3 regions of the Amycolatopsis sp. NBC_00348 genome follow, and region 2 is predicted to be linked to each of the others. Evidence: riboswitches for the same ligand, from Rfam matches in the RefSeq annotation. Region 2 holds a riboswitch; each other region holds the start of a gene.
The links. Region 2 has a riboswitch for thiamine pyrophosphate ahead of OHS58_RS30095 (thiamine ABC transporter substrate-binding protein). Riboswitches for the same ligand answer to the same signal wherever they lie in the genome.

Region 1 (5,147 bases), 570 kb from region 2:
TCGTCTTCATGGCGCGCAAGTTCGTGCCCGAGTCGCGGGACGAGGAAGCGACCGGGCACCCGGACTTCGGCGCCGCCGCGCTCGGCGCGATCGGCCTCGCCGGGATCACCGGCGCGCTGGTCGAGGCGCCGGGACGCGGCATCGGCGACCCGATCGTGCTGGTCGCGGGCGTGCTGGGGATCGCGGGGCTGGCCGCGTTCGTGTTCGTCCAGCACCGCTCGCGGGAGCCGCTGGTGCCGCCGTCGCTGTTCCGCGACCGGACGTTCACCCTGTCCAACGCGCTGACCTTCGCCATGTACGCGGCGCTCGGCGGCGTGCTGATGCTGCTGGTCATGCAGCTGCAGGTCTCGCTCGGCTACTCGCCGACCGCGGCCGGCCTGTCCGGCCTGCCGCTCACGGTGATCATGCTGCTGCTCTCGGGCCGCTCGGGCGCGCTCGCGCAGCGCATCGGCCCGCGGACGCAGCTGGTGGTCGGGCCGATCGTCGTCGGCATCGGGATGCTGCTGATGCTGCGCATCGCGCCCGGCGCGTCCTACCTCGGGGCCGTGCTGCCCGCGGTCGTCGTGTTCGGGCTGGGCCTGGCGACCGTGGTGGCCCCGGTGACCGCGACGGTGCTCGCCGCGGCCCCGGACCGCTACGCCGGCGTCGCGTCGGGCGTCAACAACGCGATCGCCCGCTCCGGCGGCCTGCTGGCGGTGGCGGTGCTGCCCGCCGCGGCCGGGCTGACCGGCGAGGCGTACAACGACCCGGTCGCGCTGACCGCGGGCTGGCGGACGGCGTTGATCATCTGCGCGGTCCTGGCCATCGCCGGCGGGCTGATCGCGCTCGGCATCCACAACGGCGTCCTCGCGCCGCCCACCCCCACGCCCGCGCCGCCGGCCGCGGACGAGTCGTCCCACCCGGACGAGGCGCCGCACCTGGGCGAGTGCTTCAGCTGCGGGGTCGAGGGCCCGCCGACGCACGTGCGCCGGGGGACCCCCGCCTGACTCAGGCCAGGATCTCCGCGAACAGCGCCGGGTCGACGTTGCCACCGGAGACGATCGCGACCGTGCGGCCGGTGGGCAGCTCGGCCGCGTGGTGCAGGTAGGCCGCCGTCGTCACCGCGCCGCTGGGCTCGGCGACCAGGCGGGCCTTTTGCGCCAGCGTCCGGACGGCGTCGCGGATCTCGTCCTCGGTGACCGTGACCATGGCGTCGACGACCTTCGTGAGGTGCGCGAAGGTCAGCTCGGACGGCTGCGCGCGCAGGCCGTCGGCGATCGTGCGGGCGCGGTCGGCCATCGGCCAGTCGACCTGGCGGCCCAGCCGCAGGCCTTCGGTCGCGTCGCCGGCCAGCGCGGGCTCGACGCCGATGACCCGCGCCCGCGGGCAGCGCGCCTTGATCGCGGTGCCGACGCCGGCGGCGAGCCCGCCGCCGCTCACCGGCACCAGCACGACGTCGACGTCCGGCAGGTCCTCGGCGATCTCCAGGCCCGCGGTGCCCTGCCCGGCGATGATCGCCGCGTGGTCGTAGGGCGGGACGAGGGTCAGCCCGCGTTCGGCGGCCAGTTCGTGCGCTTTGGCCTCGTGTTCGCCGATCGGCACCTCGATCACCTCGGCGCCGTAGGAGCGGGTGGCCTCGACCTTGATCCGCGGCGCGACGTCCGGCACGACGATCACCGCGGGCACGCCGTACCGCTGCGCCGCGTACGCGACGGCCTGCGCGTGGTTGCCGCTCGAGTAGGCGATGACGCCGCGGGCGCGCGTCGCGTCGTCGAGGGTGCCGATCGCGTTGAACGCGCCGCGCACCTTGAACGCGCCGATCGGTTGCAGGCTCTCGGGTTTGAGCCACAAGGACTTGCGCGGGTCCCACGTTTGGAGCAACAGCGGCGTGCGCACGGCGACACCTTCGACGCGCTTCGCGGCCGCCTCGATGTCGGAGATCGTGACCAGTTCCATGTGCCGAGTATGTCAAGAAACCGTTCGGTTTACACTGTCCATAGTGGACGGTCAACGTGGCGCTCCTCACGCTGCGGCAACGAGGGGAGTTTCCCGCGCGCCTTACACGTTGGACAGGGGAGAAGACTTACTACCGGATCGGGATCATGAGCAAGGAGAACGCAGCGACTTCCGAAACGAAGGAAGCGAAGTCAGGACTGCGCATCGCGCAGGTGATGGCGGCGGCGCTCGCGGCGGTGACGGCGGCGCTGCTGGGGTCGACACTCGGCGTGGCGGGCACGGTGGCCGGCGCGGGCGTGGCGAGCGTGATCACCACGGTCGGCGGCGAGGTGTACCTGCGCTCACTGCAGCGCACGCGCGCGGCCGCGTCGAAGGCCCGCCAGCTGGCGACGTCGGGGATCCGCCGCCGAGGTGGCGCCGAGGTGCCCTTGGCCGAGCAACCCACGGTCCGGCTGAAGCGCCCGGACGACCTGCCCACGGACGGTCCGGACGACGAGCCGGGCAGGCTGCGAAAACTGCGCTGGCCGCTGATCATCGGCACGAGCGTGGTGGCCTTCGCGGTGGCGATCCTGGCGATGGTCAGCGTGGACGCGGCCACGGGCGGCAAGGTAGCGGGCGGCACGGGAGCGGGCATCGGCAAGATCTTCGGCAGCGGCTCGGGCCCCTCGACCCCGACCCCGTCGACGACGCCCTCGACCTCGACGAACGACACCCAGGACTCACCGACGGACACGTCGTCGACGACGACGCAGTCGAACACCCCACCGACGACCTCGTCGGACACACCGACCACCACCCCGACAACGCCGAGCGCGACCTCCCAGAAGCCGACAACCTCGGCGGCACCCCCGACCAGCCAGGGCGCGGCGTCCACCCCGACCCCGTAAAGCCGTGAAGGACTCCTTACCGGCCATAAGAGCCGGTAAGGAGTCCTTCACGGACTTCAGTGTCAGACCAGGTGGGAGCGCAGTTCGCGGGCTGCCGCAGCCGGGTCCTCCGCCTCCGTGATCGCCCGGACCACCACGATCCGCGACGCTCCCGCCGCCAGGACCTCCGGCAAGCGCGGGACGTCGATGCCGCCGATCGCGAACCACGGCCGGGACACCGCGGCGGCGGCCGTGGAACGGACCAGGTCCAGGCCCGGCGCCGAACGCCCCGGCTTGGTCGGCGTCGGCCAGCAGGGGCCCGTGCAGAAGTAGTCGACCCCCGGTTCGGACGAAGCCGCGAGCGCCTGGTCAAGAGAGTGCGTCGAGCGGCCGATCACCACGTCGTCGCCCACGATGCGGCGGGCCAGGGGGACCGGGATGTCGTCCTGGCCCAGGTGGAGGACGTCCGCGCCGACCGCCAGGGCCACGTCCGCCCGGTCGTTCACCGAGAGCAGTGCTCCGTGACGCTCGCACGCCTCCGCCAGCACCTCCAGCGCCGCGATCTCGCCGGCGGCTTCCAACGCGCCGGTCTTGTCGCGCAGCTGGATGATGTCGACGCCGCCGGACAGGGCCGCGTCGGCGAACGCGGCGAGGTCGCCGCGGGTCGTTCGGGCGTCCGTGCACAGGTACAGACGCGCGGTGTCGAGGCGGGCGCGGATCTTGTCACCGGAGAGGGCGGGCATAGCGGCGACCGTACCTGGCGAGCTAGGGTGGCCGAGTCCGCACGGGAGCCCGAGGCACGGGCTGAGAGGGAGCTGCCGCTCCGACCGTGGAACCTGATCCGGGTCATGCCGGCGCAGGGAGCGTGATCCCATGACGAACACCGTGGCCGTGGTAGGTGCCGGCGTGATCGGCCTGTCCGCGGCGTGGCGCGCGGCCGCGAAAGGTCACGCGGTCACCGTTTACGACCCCGAACCCGTGCGCGGCGGCGCGTCCTGGCTGGCCGGCGGCATGCTCGCCCCGGTCACCGAGGCCTGGCCGGGTGAGGAAGACGTCCTCGCCCTCGGCGAAGAGTCGCTGCGCCGCTGGCCCGGATTCGCGCGCGACCTCAGCCAAGAGGGCGTCGACCCCGGGCTTGCCGAGCATGGGACGCTGGTCGTCGCCTTCGACAGCGCCGACGCCGGGCACCTCGACATCCTCGCCGGCCACCTGCAGTCCCTCGGCCGCGCGGCCGAGCGCCTCACCGGGCGCGAGGCCAAGCGGCTCGAACCCGGCGTCGGGTCCGTCCGAAGTGGACTGCACGTGCCCGGCGACCTGGCCGTGGACAACCGGAAACTGCTCAACGCGCTGTACGCGGCCTGCGTCAACCACCAAGTCCGGTTCGTCCGCGAACGCGTCGAAACGATCCCGGACGCCGACGCCGTCGTGCTCGCCGCCGGCGCCTGGACCGGCCGGCTGCACCCGAAACTGGCCGACGCCGTCCGCCCGCTCAAGGGCGAGATCCTCCGGCTGAAACCGCGCCGCGGCTGCCTGCCGCCGCCGACGCGGACCGTCCGCGCCGTCGTCGAAGGCCGGCCGATCTACCTCGTCCCGCGCGGCGACCAGGAGCTCGTCCTCGGCGCGACGCAGTACGAAGCGGGCTTCGACCAGGCCGTCACCGCGCGCGGCGTCCGCGAGCTGATCGAGGGCGCCGAGCGCGTCTTCCCGGCGATCACCGAGTACGAGCTGGTCGAGACGGCCGCGGGCCTGCGCGCCGGCAGCCGCGACGCGCTGCCGTACCTCGGCGTCCTGGCCGACGGCGTCTACGCCGCGACCGGGCACCACCGCAACGGCCTGCTGCTGGCCCCCGTGACCGCGGCCGCCGTGGTCGCCTGGCTCGAAGGTGAGAAGCCGCCCGAAGGCGTCGAAGCGGCTTCACCCGCCCGCCTGCACCAGAAGGAGCACGTGTGATGGAGATCAAGCTCAACGGCAAGTGGACGGAGTTCCCGGACGACGCGACCGTCGCCGACGTCCTCGACGCCACCGGCGGGCAGCGGCCCGGCATCGCCGTCGCGGTCGACGGCGTGGTCGTCCGGCGCGGCGACTGGGCCGCCACCGCCGTCCCCAAGGGCGCGGCGCTCGACGTGCTCACCGCCGTCCAGGGAGGCTGAAGTGGACGAAGCACCGCTCGTCATCGGCACGCACAAGCTGTCGTCACGGCTGATCATCGGCACCGGCGGCGCGGCGAACCTCGCCGTGCTCGAACGGGCGCTGGTCGCGTCCGGCACCGAGCTGACCACCGTCGCCATGCGCCGCGCCGACGCCGAGGGCGGCTCCGGCGTCCTGGAACTGCTCCGGCGCCTCGGG
Region 2 (5,147 bases):
CCGTGGACGTCGACGTGGCGGACGGCGGGCTCATCCTGTTCGTCGACGAAGGCCGCTTGTCCGGCCTCGAATACTGGAGCGTGGCCGACGAGACCCCCGTCGAGTTCCCGCCGCCGGCGGAAATCCGGGTAGTGACAGCACCAGGTGACGGCTCCGGAGTTCTGCCACCCTCGGAACCGTGAGCGTCTACGTCATCTCCGAGGTCGAGATCCTCGATGAAACCGCAGCCCAGCGCTACCGTGAACTCGCCCAAGCGTCGATCACGGGGTACCAGGGGCGCTACATCGTCCGCGGCGCGGCGCCGGATGCCCTCGAAGGCGACTTCGACGAGCGCAAGCGCGTCGTCCTCGTCGAGTTCCCGGACCGTGAGACGGCCGAACGCTGGTACGCCTCCGCCGAGTACGCCGAAGCACTCGAGCTGAGCAAGACCGCGCTGCGGCGACGGTTGCTGCTCGTCGACGGCGTGGCCTAACGTCGGCTGGGTGGAGCCGCTGACCGCTGATCTCTTCGCGCCGCAATGCCCGTCGGCCGACACGCCGTTCCGGATCGGGGACAAGTGGGGCGGCATGGTCGTCTTCTGCCTCAAAGACGGGCCGCGCCGCTTCTCCGAGCTGCGCGTGCCGCTCCGGAACGTCAGCCCGAAGGTGCTCACCGAGACGCTGCGGTCCCTGGAGCGCGACGGGATGATCACCCGCAAGACCTACGACGAGAACCCGCCGCGCGTCGAGTACGCGCTGACGGACTTGGGCCGGACCCTGTTCGAGCCCATGGACCGCTGCCGCGAATGGGCGGAGAAGTACCTGCCGAGCCTGCGAGAAGCCCGGCAGGCCTACGACCGGGCGGACTAGCCGAGGAGGCCCATCAGCGCGATCGTGATCAGCACGACGGCGGTCGCGAGGGCGTTGATCCAGGCGCGCTGGGTGGCGGTCAGGGCGGCGGTGGCGGGGGTGCTGTTCATGGCGTTTTCCCTACGAGCGGGCCGATGCTTCCGCGGGTTCAGCGCGTTGACCATGCCGAGTGTTAGCAGCTGTGACGAAGCTCACCCGATCATGCCGCTGACCAGCGGAAACGGCACTCAGCCGTCCGAGTGACGGTGGCTGCGGACGGTGAACCAGAGCACCCCGCCGGCCGCGGCCACCATCGTCGCGAATGCCACTGTGCCCACTACGATCGCCTGCGTCATATCTGCCTCTCGGTGCGAAGTCCTTTACCGAGAGACGCCGAACGCGGGCTTTCGTGCACTCAGAGTAGCCGGGATCACAGTCCGTCGAGGGTCTCGTTGATCTGCTTGGCCAGCGCGAAGTCCTTCTTCGTCAGCCCACCCGCCGAATGCGTGCTGAGGTGGAAGGTCAGCGTGCGCCAGCGGATGTCGATGTCCGGGTGGTGGTCGGCGGCCTCGGCGAGCACCGCGACGCGGTCCACCACCTCGATCGCCTTCGGGAAGCTCGGCAGCTCCACCTCGCGCCGGATGACCTTGCCCGTGCGGACCCAGCCGTGGAGCAGGGCCCGGTCGGCCTCGTCGTCGCTCAAGATTTCCGTCATGGCTCCATCGTCCAACGTCCTGGACTAAGGTGCACGGTTGCCACGGGAGTCCGGTGAGCCGGGCTGAGAGGCGGGGTGACCCGCGACCGTTAGCACCTGATCCCGGATCATGCCGGCGAAGGGAGGGCTTTCCCTCCTCGTCCGGCGAAGTGCAGGAGGGTAGATGAAACGCAGTGCTGTTCGCGCCGCGACGGCCATCGCCGTCGTCAGCGTCGTCACAGCGGCGTGTTCGCTGTCGGACGGGTCCGGTGACGCGAAGCAGACGCCCACCGTCACCCTGGTGACGCACGACTCCTTCCTGGCGCCGCAGGAGGTGCTCGACGCCTTCCAGCAGCAGTCGGGCATCAAGATCTCCGTGCTCAAGCAGGGCGACGCCGGTTCGCTGACCAACAAGCTCGTGCTCACCAAGGCGAACCCGGTCGGCGATGTCGCGTACGGCGTCGACTCGACCTTCGCCTCGCGCGCGCTCGCCGAGGGCGTCTTCGAGCCGTACACCAGCCCGGAGGCCGACCGCGGGCCGCAGCGCTACGCCGTCGACCCGGAGCACCGGCTCTCGGCGGTCGACGTCGGCGACGTCTGCGTCAACGTCGACACGAACTACTTCACGGCCAAGGGGATCCCGGCGCCGGAGTCGTACGACGACCTGGCCGACCCGAAGTACAAGGACCTGCTGGTCGCCGAGGACCCGGCGACGGCGTCGCCCGGGCTCGCGTTCCTGCTCGGCACCGTCGCGAAGTACGGCGAGGCCGGCTGGAAGGACTACTGGACCAAGCTGAAGGCCAACGGCCTCAAGGTGGTCAGCGGCTGGGAAGAGGCCTACACGAAGGAGTTCTCGGGCTCCTCCGGCAAGGGGCCGCGGCCGATCGTCGTCTCGTACGCGTCGTCGCCGGCCGCCGAGGTGGGCGACGACGGGAAGCCGCGGACGAAGGCGCTGCTCGACACCTGCTACCGGCAGGTCGAGTACGCCGGGGTGCTGGCCGGCGGCAAGCAGGAGGAGAACGCGCGCAAGGTCGTCGACTTCCTGCTTTCGCAGCAGTTCCAGGCGACCGTGGCGGCCAACATGTACGTCTACCCGGCGCGCCAGGGCGTCGACCTGCCGGCGGGCTGGGCGCAGGTCGCGCCGCTGCCGCAGAAGCCGCAGGCGCTGACCGCGGACCAGGTGCAGGCCGGGCGTGAGAAGTGGATCGGCGAATGGCGCGCGCTCGTGCAGTGACGTCCGGGCCTCCGCCCCGGGCCGGGGGCTCCGCCACCCGGAGCCCCCGGAAAGCAGTGGTCGTAGCGCCACCGCGGACCGCACGCGGCATCGGCCTGGCGCTGCTCGGGCTGGCCCCGATCGGTTTCCTGGTGGTGTTCTTCGCCTGGCCGGTGCTGGCGATCGTCGGCCGCGGGTTCGCCGCGGGCGGGCTCGACGTCGTGCTGGGCGACCCGCAGACGTGGCGGCTGGCGGGCTTCACGGTGGCCACCGCGGCGGGCTCGACGGTCGTCGCGGTGCTGGCCGGGATGCCGGTGGCGTTCCTGCTTTCCCGGGTGCGGCTGCCCGGCGTCGGCTTGGCGCGGACGCTGGTGCTCGTGCCGTTCGTGCTGCCGACCGTGGTGGTCGGGCTGGCGTTCCGGGCGCTGTGGCCGGACGGCGGGGTGCTGCCGATCGTGCTGGCCAACGCGTTCTTCAACGTCGCCGTCGTCGCGCGGACCGTCGCCGGACTCTGGGCGCGGCTGGACTCGCGGACGTCCGACGCCGCGCGGGCGCTCGGCGCGTCACCGTGGCGTGCGTTCCGGTCGGTGACGCTGCCGGCGCTGGCGCCCGCGATCGCGTCCGCCGCGGCTGTCGTTTTCCTGTTCTGCGCCACCAGTTTCGGTGTCGTGCTGATCCTCGGCGGCGCGCGGTACCGGACCCTGGAAACCGAGATCTACCTCCGGACGGTCGACCTGCTCGACCTCTCCGGAGCGTCGGCGCTTTCGCTGATCCAGTTCGCGGCGGTCGTCGCGGCGCTGGTCGTCGGCGGGCTGGCGCGGCGGCGCAAGGAAGGCGCCAGGATCGGTTCCGGCGCCGCGCGACGCCCTCGCGGTGGTGAGTGGTGGGTCGTCGGCGCGGCGGGCGTCGTGCTGGCCCTGCTGCTGACGCCGATCGTCGCGCTGCTCGCCGAGTCGGTGTCCACTTCGGACGGTTGGAGCCTCGCGGGGTACCGCGCGCTCGCGGGCACCGGCGAGAAGGGCGCGCTGCAGGTGTCCGGCTGGGACGCCGCGCTGAACTCGCTGAAGGTGGCGATCGACGCGACGCTGCTGGCGCTGGTCGTCGGCGTGCTCGCGTCGGTGGTGCTGGTGGCGCTGCGCCGGTCGCCGGCGCGGGCCGCGCGCGGGCTCGGCGAGACGCTCGACGCCGCGCTGATGCTGCCGCTCGGGGTGTCCGCGGTGACCGTCGGGTTCGGGTACCTCGTGACGCTCGACGCGCTGCCCGGCGACCTGCGAACGTCGCCCTACCTGGTGCCGCTCGCGCAGGCGCTGGTGATCATCCCGCTGATCGTGCGGATGGTGCTGCCGGTGCTGCGCTCGGTCGACGTCCGGCTGCGACAGGCCGCGTCGACGCTCGGCGCGAGCCCGCTGGGGGTGTGGCGGGAGATCGACCTGCCGCTGACGCTGCGGCCGCTGGTCGCGGCGGCGGGGTTCGGGTTCGTCGTGGCGCTCGGCGAGTTCGGCGCGACGAGCTTCCTGGCGCGGCCGACGTCGCCGACGCTGCCGGTCGCGATCGCGTCGCTGATGGGGCGCCCGGGGGAGCTGAACAACCAAATGGCGTACGCCGCGTGCGCGTTGCTGATGCTCGTGACGGTGCTGGCGGTCGCGCTGATCGACCGGCTCGGGGCCGCGCGCGGCCGGGTGGGAGAGTTCTGATGGCGTTGTCGGTGCGGGACCTGACTGTCCATTATGGATCGTTCGTCGCGGTGCGCGACGCCCGGCTGGACATCGCCGACGGCGAGGTACTGGCGCTGCTCGGCCCGTCCGGCTCGGGCAAGTCGACGCTGCTGCGCGCGATCACCGGGCTGGAGCCGTCGGCCCGCGGCACGGTCAGCTGGGACGGCGAGGACCTCGGCGCGGTCCCGGTGCACCGCCGCGGCTTCGGCTTGGTGTTCCAGGACGGCCAGCTGTTCGGCCACCGCGACGTCGCCGCGAACATCGCGTTCGGCCTGCGGATGCACGGCGTCCCGCGGGCCGCGTGGGCGGGGCGCGTCGCCGAGCTGCTGGAGCTGGTCGGCCTGTCCGGCTTCGAGCGCCGTCGGGTGACGGAGCTGTCGGGCGGCCAGGCGCAGCGGGTCGCGCTGGCCCGCGCGCTGGCGCCGGAGCCGCGGCTGCTGTTGCTGGACGAGCCACTGTCCGGTTTGGACGCCGGGTTGCGCGAGCAGCTGGCCATCGATCTGGCGGACCTGTTGCGGCGCAGCAAGATCACGGCGTTGCTGGTGACGCACGACCAGGAGGAGGCGTTCACCCTGGCCGACCGGGTCGCGGTGCTCGACGCCGGCGAGGTGCGACAGGAGGGCGCGGTCCGTCGCGTGTGGCGCAACCCGCTGGACGACGACGTGGCCCGTTTCCTGGGAGTGACGTCGTTCGTCGAG
Region 3 (5,147 bases), 560 kb from region 2:
TTCGCCGCGCGTTCACCTCTTCGCCTTCGTGACTCCCTAACCTCCGGGTAACTCATCCGAACCAATTCCTGGAGGGTTCATGCGGAGACTGTTCTGCCTGGTCACGGCGCTGGTAGCGGCCGCGGGGCTGACCACCGGCGTGGCCGGGGGCGCGGCGAAGACGCCCAAGGTGCTGGTGATCGGGCTCGACGGCACGCGGTTCGACAAGCTCCTCGCCGCCGACACGCCGAACGTGCACGCGCTGGTCCAGCGCGGGTACTCGGCGCGGAGCTCGCTGTACGGCAGCGGGATGGCGCCGACGCTCAGCGGGCCCGGCTGGTCGTCGATCCTCACCGGCGTCTGGCCCGACAAGCACCTGGTGAAGGACAACGCGTTCACCGGCAGCAACCTGGCCGCCTACCCGAGCTGGCTGGCGCGCGCCGAGACGGCGAACCCGGCGCTCGACACGTACGCCGCCGTCGACTGGAAGCCGATCGGCGACAAGATCCTGCGCACCGGTCAGGACCGCAAGTACGTCCTGGACGGCGACAGCGCCGGCTACGAGAACACGGATCCGCAGCTCGCCGCGGACGCCGAGAAGCACCTGAAGCAGGACAAGGCCGACGCGTCATTCGTCTACTTCGGACAGACGGACGAGGCGGGCCACGCGCACGGCGCCGACTCACCGGAGTACGCGGCGACCCTGCGCGCGGACGACGCGTACCTCGGCCGGCTGCTGACGGCGATCAGCGCGCGACCCTCGTATTCGTCGGAAGACTGGCTGATCATGCTGACGACTGACCATGGCCACACCGGCCCCGGCGGCCACGGTGGCGACAGCCCCGAGGAGCGCATGACGTTCGTGGTCGCGGCGGGCGGCGCGGTGCCGGCCGGAACGCCCCCGGTGGCGCCGAAGATCGTCGACATCGCGCCGACGGCGTTGCGGCACCTGGGAATCCCGCTTTCCCTGGACGGCTACGCGCTGGGCTCGCTTCCCGCGGACCCGTTCGACTCGGCGGTCTTGAAGCCGCGGGCGGACGAAACGGGCGTCCCGGCGTCGGTGCCCGGCTGGACGCACGACGCGCCGTCGGGCTGGACGGTCCGCAACGCGTCGGCCATGCCCGCGGGTGTCACGGAGTGGCAGGGCTGGGCGTTCACGACGGACGACTTCTGGACGCGCACCGCGCCCGGGCAGGAGCGGGAGGCGAACGTGCGCACCCGGGGCGTCTTCGCGGTGGCGGACCCCGACGAGTGGGACGACAAGGGATCGCCGTCTTCGTCGGGGACCTTCGACTCTTCCCTGGTGTCACCGGCGCTTGCGGTGACCGGCAAGTCCACAGTGGACGTCGGGTTCATCTCGCACTACCGCCAGGACGGCACCCAGCGCGGCGCGCTGACGGTCTCCTTCGACGGCGGCGCGGAGCAGCCGGTCTTGTCGTACGGCCCGGAACCCTCGTCCGCGAACCGGGGTGGTGACGTCCTGTCCCAGCCGACAACGACGTCGGTGGCGGTCCCGCCGGGCGCTCGTTCGGCCCGCTTCACGTGGCGCCTCTACGCGGCGGGCAACAACTGGTACTGGGCGATCGACGCCCCGCGCTTGACGACCCGCTGACCCACGTCGTGAGTGGTAATTAGGGTTAGAACCCTAATTACCACTCACGAGGACCCGAGCACCCAGAACGGTGACACCGGGCCCACGCCCGCGCCGAGCGGGTAGGACTCCGCCACGCACCTCTCGATGAACCGCTTCCCCGCCGCCACCGCGTCCGGCACCGAGGCGCCCTTCGCCAGCGATGACGTGATCGCCGAGGCCATGGTGTCGCCGCCGCCGTGGGTGTTCTCCGTGTCGTAGCGGGGGCCGCTCAACGACAGGAACGAGGCGCCGTCGGTCAGGAGGTCTACGCACGTGCTGCCTGTCATGTGGCCGCCCTTGACCAGGACCCAGCGCGAACCGAAGGCCAGCAGTGCCTCGGCCGCCTCCCGTTGGGATGCGGGAGAAACCACCGAGATGCCCGTCAGCAGGCGGACCTCGTCCAGGTTCGGGGTGATCAGCGTCGCTCGGGGGAACAGCTCCGTGCGGATCGCCTCCAGGGCGTCCTCGCGCAGCAGCGCGTGGCCCGTCATCGACGCCGCCACCGGGTCGACCACCAGGGGGATGTCGCCGCCGACTTCGTCCAGGGTTTTGGCCACGGCTCGGATGATCTCCGCCGTCGCCAGCATGCCCGTCTTGGCCGCGTTGACGCCCATGTCCGTCGCCACGGCCTTGATCTGCGCGGCCACTACGTCGGCCGGGATCTCGGTGAAACCCTGCACTCCCAAGGAGTTCTGCACGGTGACGGCCGTCAGTGCGACCAGGCCGTGGACGCCGTGCGCGAAGAACGTGCGCAGGTCCGCCTGGATGCCCGCACCACCGCCGGAGTCGGATCCGGCGATGGTGAGGGCGGTGGGCGGTGTCACGGCTGCACCACGGGCAGGTAGACCTGGCCGCCGGACTCGGTGAACTCCGCCGACTTCGAAGCCATGCCGGCCTCGATGGCCTCCACAGTGGACAGACCGTGCTCCTCGGCGTACTTGCGGACGTCCTGCGTGATCCGCATCGAGCAGAACTTCGGCCCGCACATCGAGCAGAAGTGCGCGGTCTTGGCCGGCTCCGCGGGCAGGGTCTCGTCGTGGAACGCCCGCGCCGTGTCCGGGTCGAGCGACAAGTTGAACTGGTCGTTCCAGCGGAACTCGAAGCGCGCCTTGGACAGCTCGTCGTCCCACTCCTGCGCGTACTGGTGCCCCTTGGCCAGGTCGGCGGCGTGCGCGGCGATCTTGTACGTGATCACGCCGGTCTTGACGTCGTCGCGGTTCGGCAGGCCGAGGTGCTCCTTCGGCGTGACGTAACACAACATCGCCGTGCCGTACCAGCCGATCTGCGCCGCGCCGATGGCCGACGTGATGTGGTCGTACCCCGGCGCGATGTCCGTCGTGAGCGGACCGAGGGTGTAGAACGGCGCCTCGCCGCAGAGCCGTTCCTCCAGCTCGACGTTCTCCTTGATCTTGTGCATCGGCACGTGGCCGGGGCCCTCGATCATCACCTGGACGTCGTGCGAGCGCGCGAGGTGCGTCAGCTCGCCGAGGGTCTCCAGTTCGGCGAATTGCGCGCGGTCGTTGGCGTCGGCGATCGAGCCCGGGCGCAGGCCGTCGCCGAGGGAGAACGTGACGTCGTACTGGCGCAGCAGCTCGCAGAGTTCCTCGAAGTGCGTGTACAGGAAGGACTCCTGGTGGTGCGCGAGGCACCACGCCGCCATGATCGAGCCGCCGCGGCTGACGATGCCGGTGACGCGCCGCGCGGTCAGCGGGATGTAGCGCAGCAGCACGCCGGCGTGCACCGTGACGTAGTCGACGCCCTGCTCGCACTGCTCGACGATGGTGTCGCGGTAGACCTCCCACGACAGCTTTTCCGGTTCCCCGTCGACCTTTTCCAGCGCCTGGTAGATCGGCACGGTACCGACCGGCACCGGCGAGTTGCGGATGATCCACTCGCGCGTCTCGTGGATCCGCTTGCCGGTGGAGAGGTCCATGATGGTGTCGGCACCCCAGCGGGTGGCCCACACCATCTTGTCGACCTCTTCCTCGACCGACGACCAGACGGCCGAGTTCCCCATGTTCGCGTTGATCTTCACCAGGAAGTTCTTCCCGATGATCATCGGCTCGGACTCGGGGTGGCGCCGGTTGACCGGGATCACCGCGCGGCCGCTCGCGACCTCGGCGCGGACGAACTCCGGTGAAACCCGTTCGCGGGCGGCGATATACTCCATTTCCCTGGTGACGACGCCTTGTTTGGCCCATCCGAGCTGCGTGTTGTGCTCCCGGCCGTCGGCCCAGCCGGCCCGCAGCCGGTGCAGTCCACTGTGGACGTCGATGTTCGCTTCAGGGTCGGTGTACGGGCCCGAAGTGTCGTAGACGTCGAAGTGTTCGCCGTTCGAGAGGTCGATCCGGCGCGCGGGAACACGCAGTCCGGATTCGGTCTGGTGGTAGATCTTGTGCGAGCCCGTGATGGGCCCGGTCGTGACGGAGACGTCCTTGTTCTCCAGCGTTGTCAACGACTTTCACTCCCTACGCCGGCATTACCCGGTCAGGTTCATGCGGTCGGTGACACCCGGGACAAATCCCCAGTCACCCTCTCAGCCCGCCATGGCGCGAGCTCCCGCGTTGTGGTGTTGTGCCACCGACCATGCCACGCCGGGGCGCCAGACTCAAGTCCGCTCACCTCACCCGACCAGTTCGGCCGGTGTGGCGTAGACGTCGACCATGGCTCCGTTGCGCAGCACGGTGATCGGCAGTGCGGTGCCGATCACTTCGGCGAACAGCTGCCGCTGGATGCCCTGCGCGTCCGACACCCGGGCGCGGCCGACGGTCAGCACGAGATCGCCCGTTCGCAGCCCGGCGCGCTCGGCGGGCCCGCCGGAGACGACTTCGCGCACGCGCAGCCCGGCCTCCTGCCCGGTGCGCTCGGCGACGTCGTCGGGCAACGGCGCGGGCACGCCGACGACGCCGAGGTACGCCCGCCGCACCCGGCCTTCGACGACGAGCGTGTCGATGATCCGGCGCGTCGTCGAGTTGATCGGCACGGCGAGCCCGAGCCCGACGCCCGCGACGGCGGTGTTGATCCCGACGACGCGGCAGGCGGAGTCGGCGAGCGCGCCGCCGGAGTTGCCCGGGTTGAGCGCGGCGTCGGTCTGGATGACGTCCTCGATCACCCGGCCGGCGCGCCCGTGCCGCACCGGGAGCGCCCGGCCGAGCGCGCTGACGACGCCGGCGGTCACCGAGCCGGAGAAGCCGAGCGGACTGCCGATCGCCACCACGAGCTGCCCGACGACGAGGTGGTCGGCGTCCCCGAGCACGGCGGCGGACGGCGTCTCGTCCCGCGCCCGCAGCACGGCGAGATCGGACAGCGGATCGGCGCCGACGACGTCGAAGCGGGCTTCGCTGCCGTCGGCGAAGGTCGCGACGCCGTGGCGTTCGCCGTCGACGACGTGGGCGTTGGTCAGCAGGTAGCCGTCGTCGGCGAAGACGACCGCGGAGCCACTGCCGCGCCCGAGCTGAACCCCGGCGACGTGCGGGGTGACGGTCTTGGCGACCGTGCTGACCGCGCGCGAGTAGGCGTCCATCGCCTCGTCCAT

Region 1: it holds a riboswitch for thiamine pyrophosphate, as region 2 does, so the genes downstream of both, thiO (glycine oxidase ThiO) here and OHS58_RS30095 (thiamine ABC transporter substrate-binding protein) in region 2, are expected to answer to the same signal.
Region 3: it holds a riboswitch for thiamine pyrophosphate, as region 2 does, so the genes downstream of both, thiC (phosphomethylpyrimidine synthase ThiC) here and OHS58_RS30095 (thiamine ABC transporter substrate-binding protein) in region 2, are expected to answer to the same signal.

Annotation. Positions count from the first base shown of each region.
Region 1 covers NZ_CP107994.1:7,482,698-7,487,844, reverse strand. The annotation lists gene OHS58_RS32845 (MFS transporter) at 1-986, shown strand, start outside; gene OHS58_RS32840 (threonine ammonia-lyase) at 988-1,935, opposite strand; gene OHS58_RS32835 (hypothetical protein) at 2,082-2,822, shown strand; gene thiE (thiamine phosphate synthase) at 2,885-3,544, opposite strand; TPP riboswitch at 3,576-3,681, shown strand; gene thiO (glycine oxidase ThiO) at 3,675-4,751, shown strand; gene thiS (sulfur carrier protein ThiS) at 4,751-4,951, shown strand; gene OHS58_RS32815 (thiazole synthase) at 4,953-5,147, shown strand, end outside.
Region 2 covers NZ_CP107994.1:6,911,944-6,917,090, reverse strand. The annotation lists gene OHS58_RS30115 (hypothetical protein) at 1-182, shown strand, start outside; gene OHS58_RS30110 (DUF1330 domain-containing protein) at 179-472, shown strand; gene OHS58_RS30105 (winged helix-turn-helix transcriptional regulator) at 483-848, shown strand; gene OHS58_RS30100 (4a-hydroxytetrahydrobiopterin dehydratase) at 1,258-1,542, opposite strand; TPP riboswitch at 1,575-1,684, shown strand; gene OHS58_RS30095 (thiamine ABC transporter substrate-binding protein) at 1,706-2,755, shown strand; gene OHS58_RS30090 (ABC transporter permease) at 2,866-4,428, shown strand; gene OHS58_RS30085 (ABC transporter ATP-binding protein) at 4,428-5,147, shown strand, end outside.
Region 3 covers NZ_CP107994.1:7,471,967-7,477,113, reverse strand. The annotation lists gene OHS58_RS32780 (alkaline phosphatase family protein) at 80-1,591, shown strand; gene thiD (bifunctional hydroxymethylpyrimidine kinase/phosphomethylpyrimidine kinase) at 1,636-2,436, opposite strand; gene thiC (phosphomethylpyrimidine synthase ThiC) at 2,433-4,067, opposite strand; TPP riboswitch at 4,061-4,185, opposite strand; gene OHS58_RS32765 (S1C family serine protease) at 4,236-5,147, opposite strand.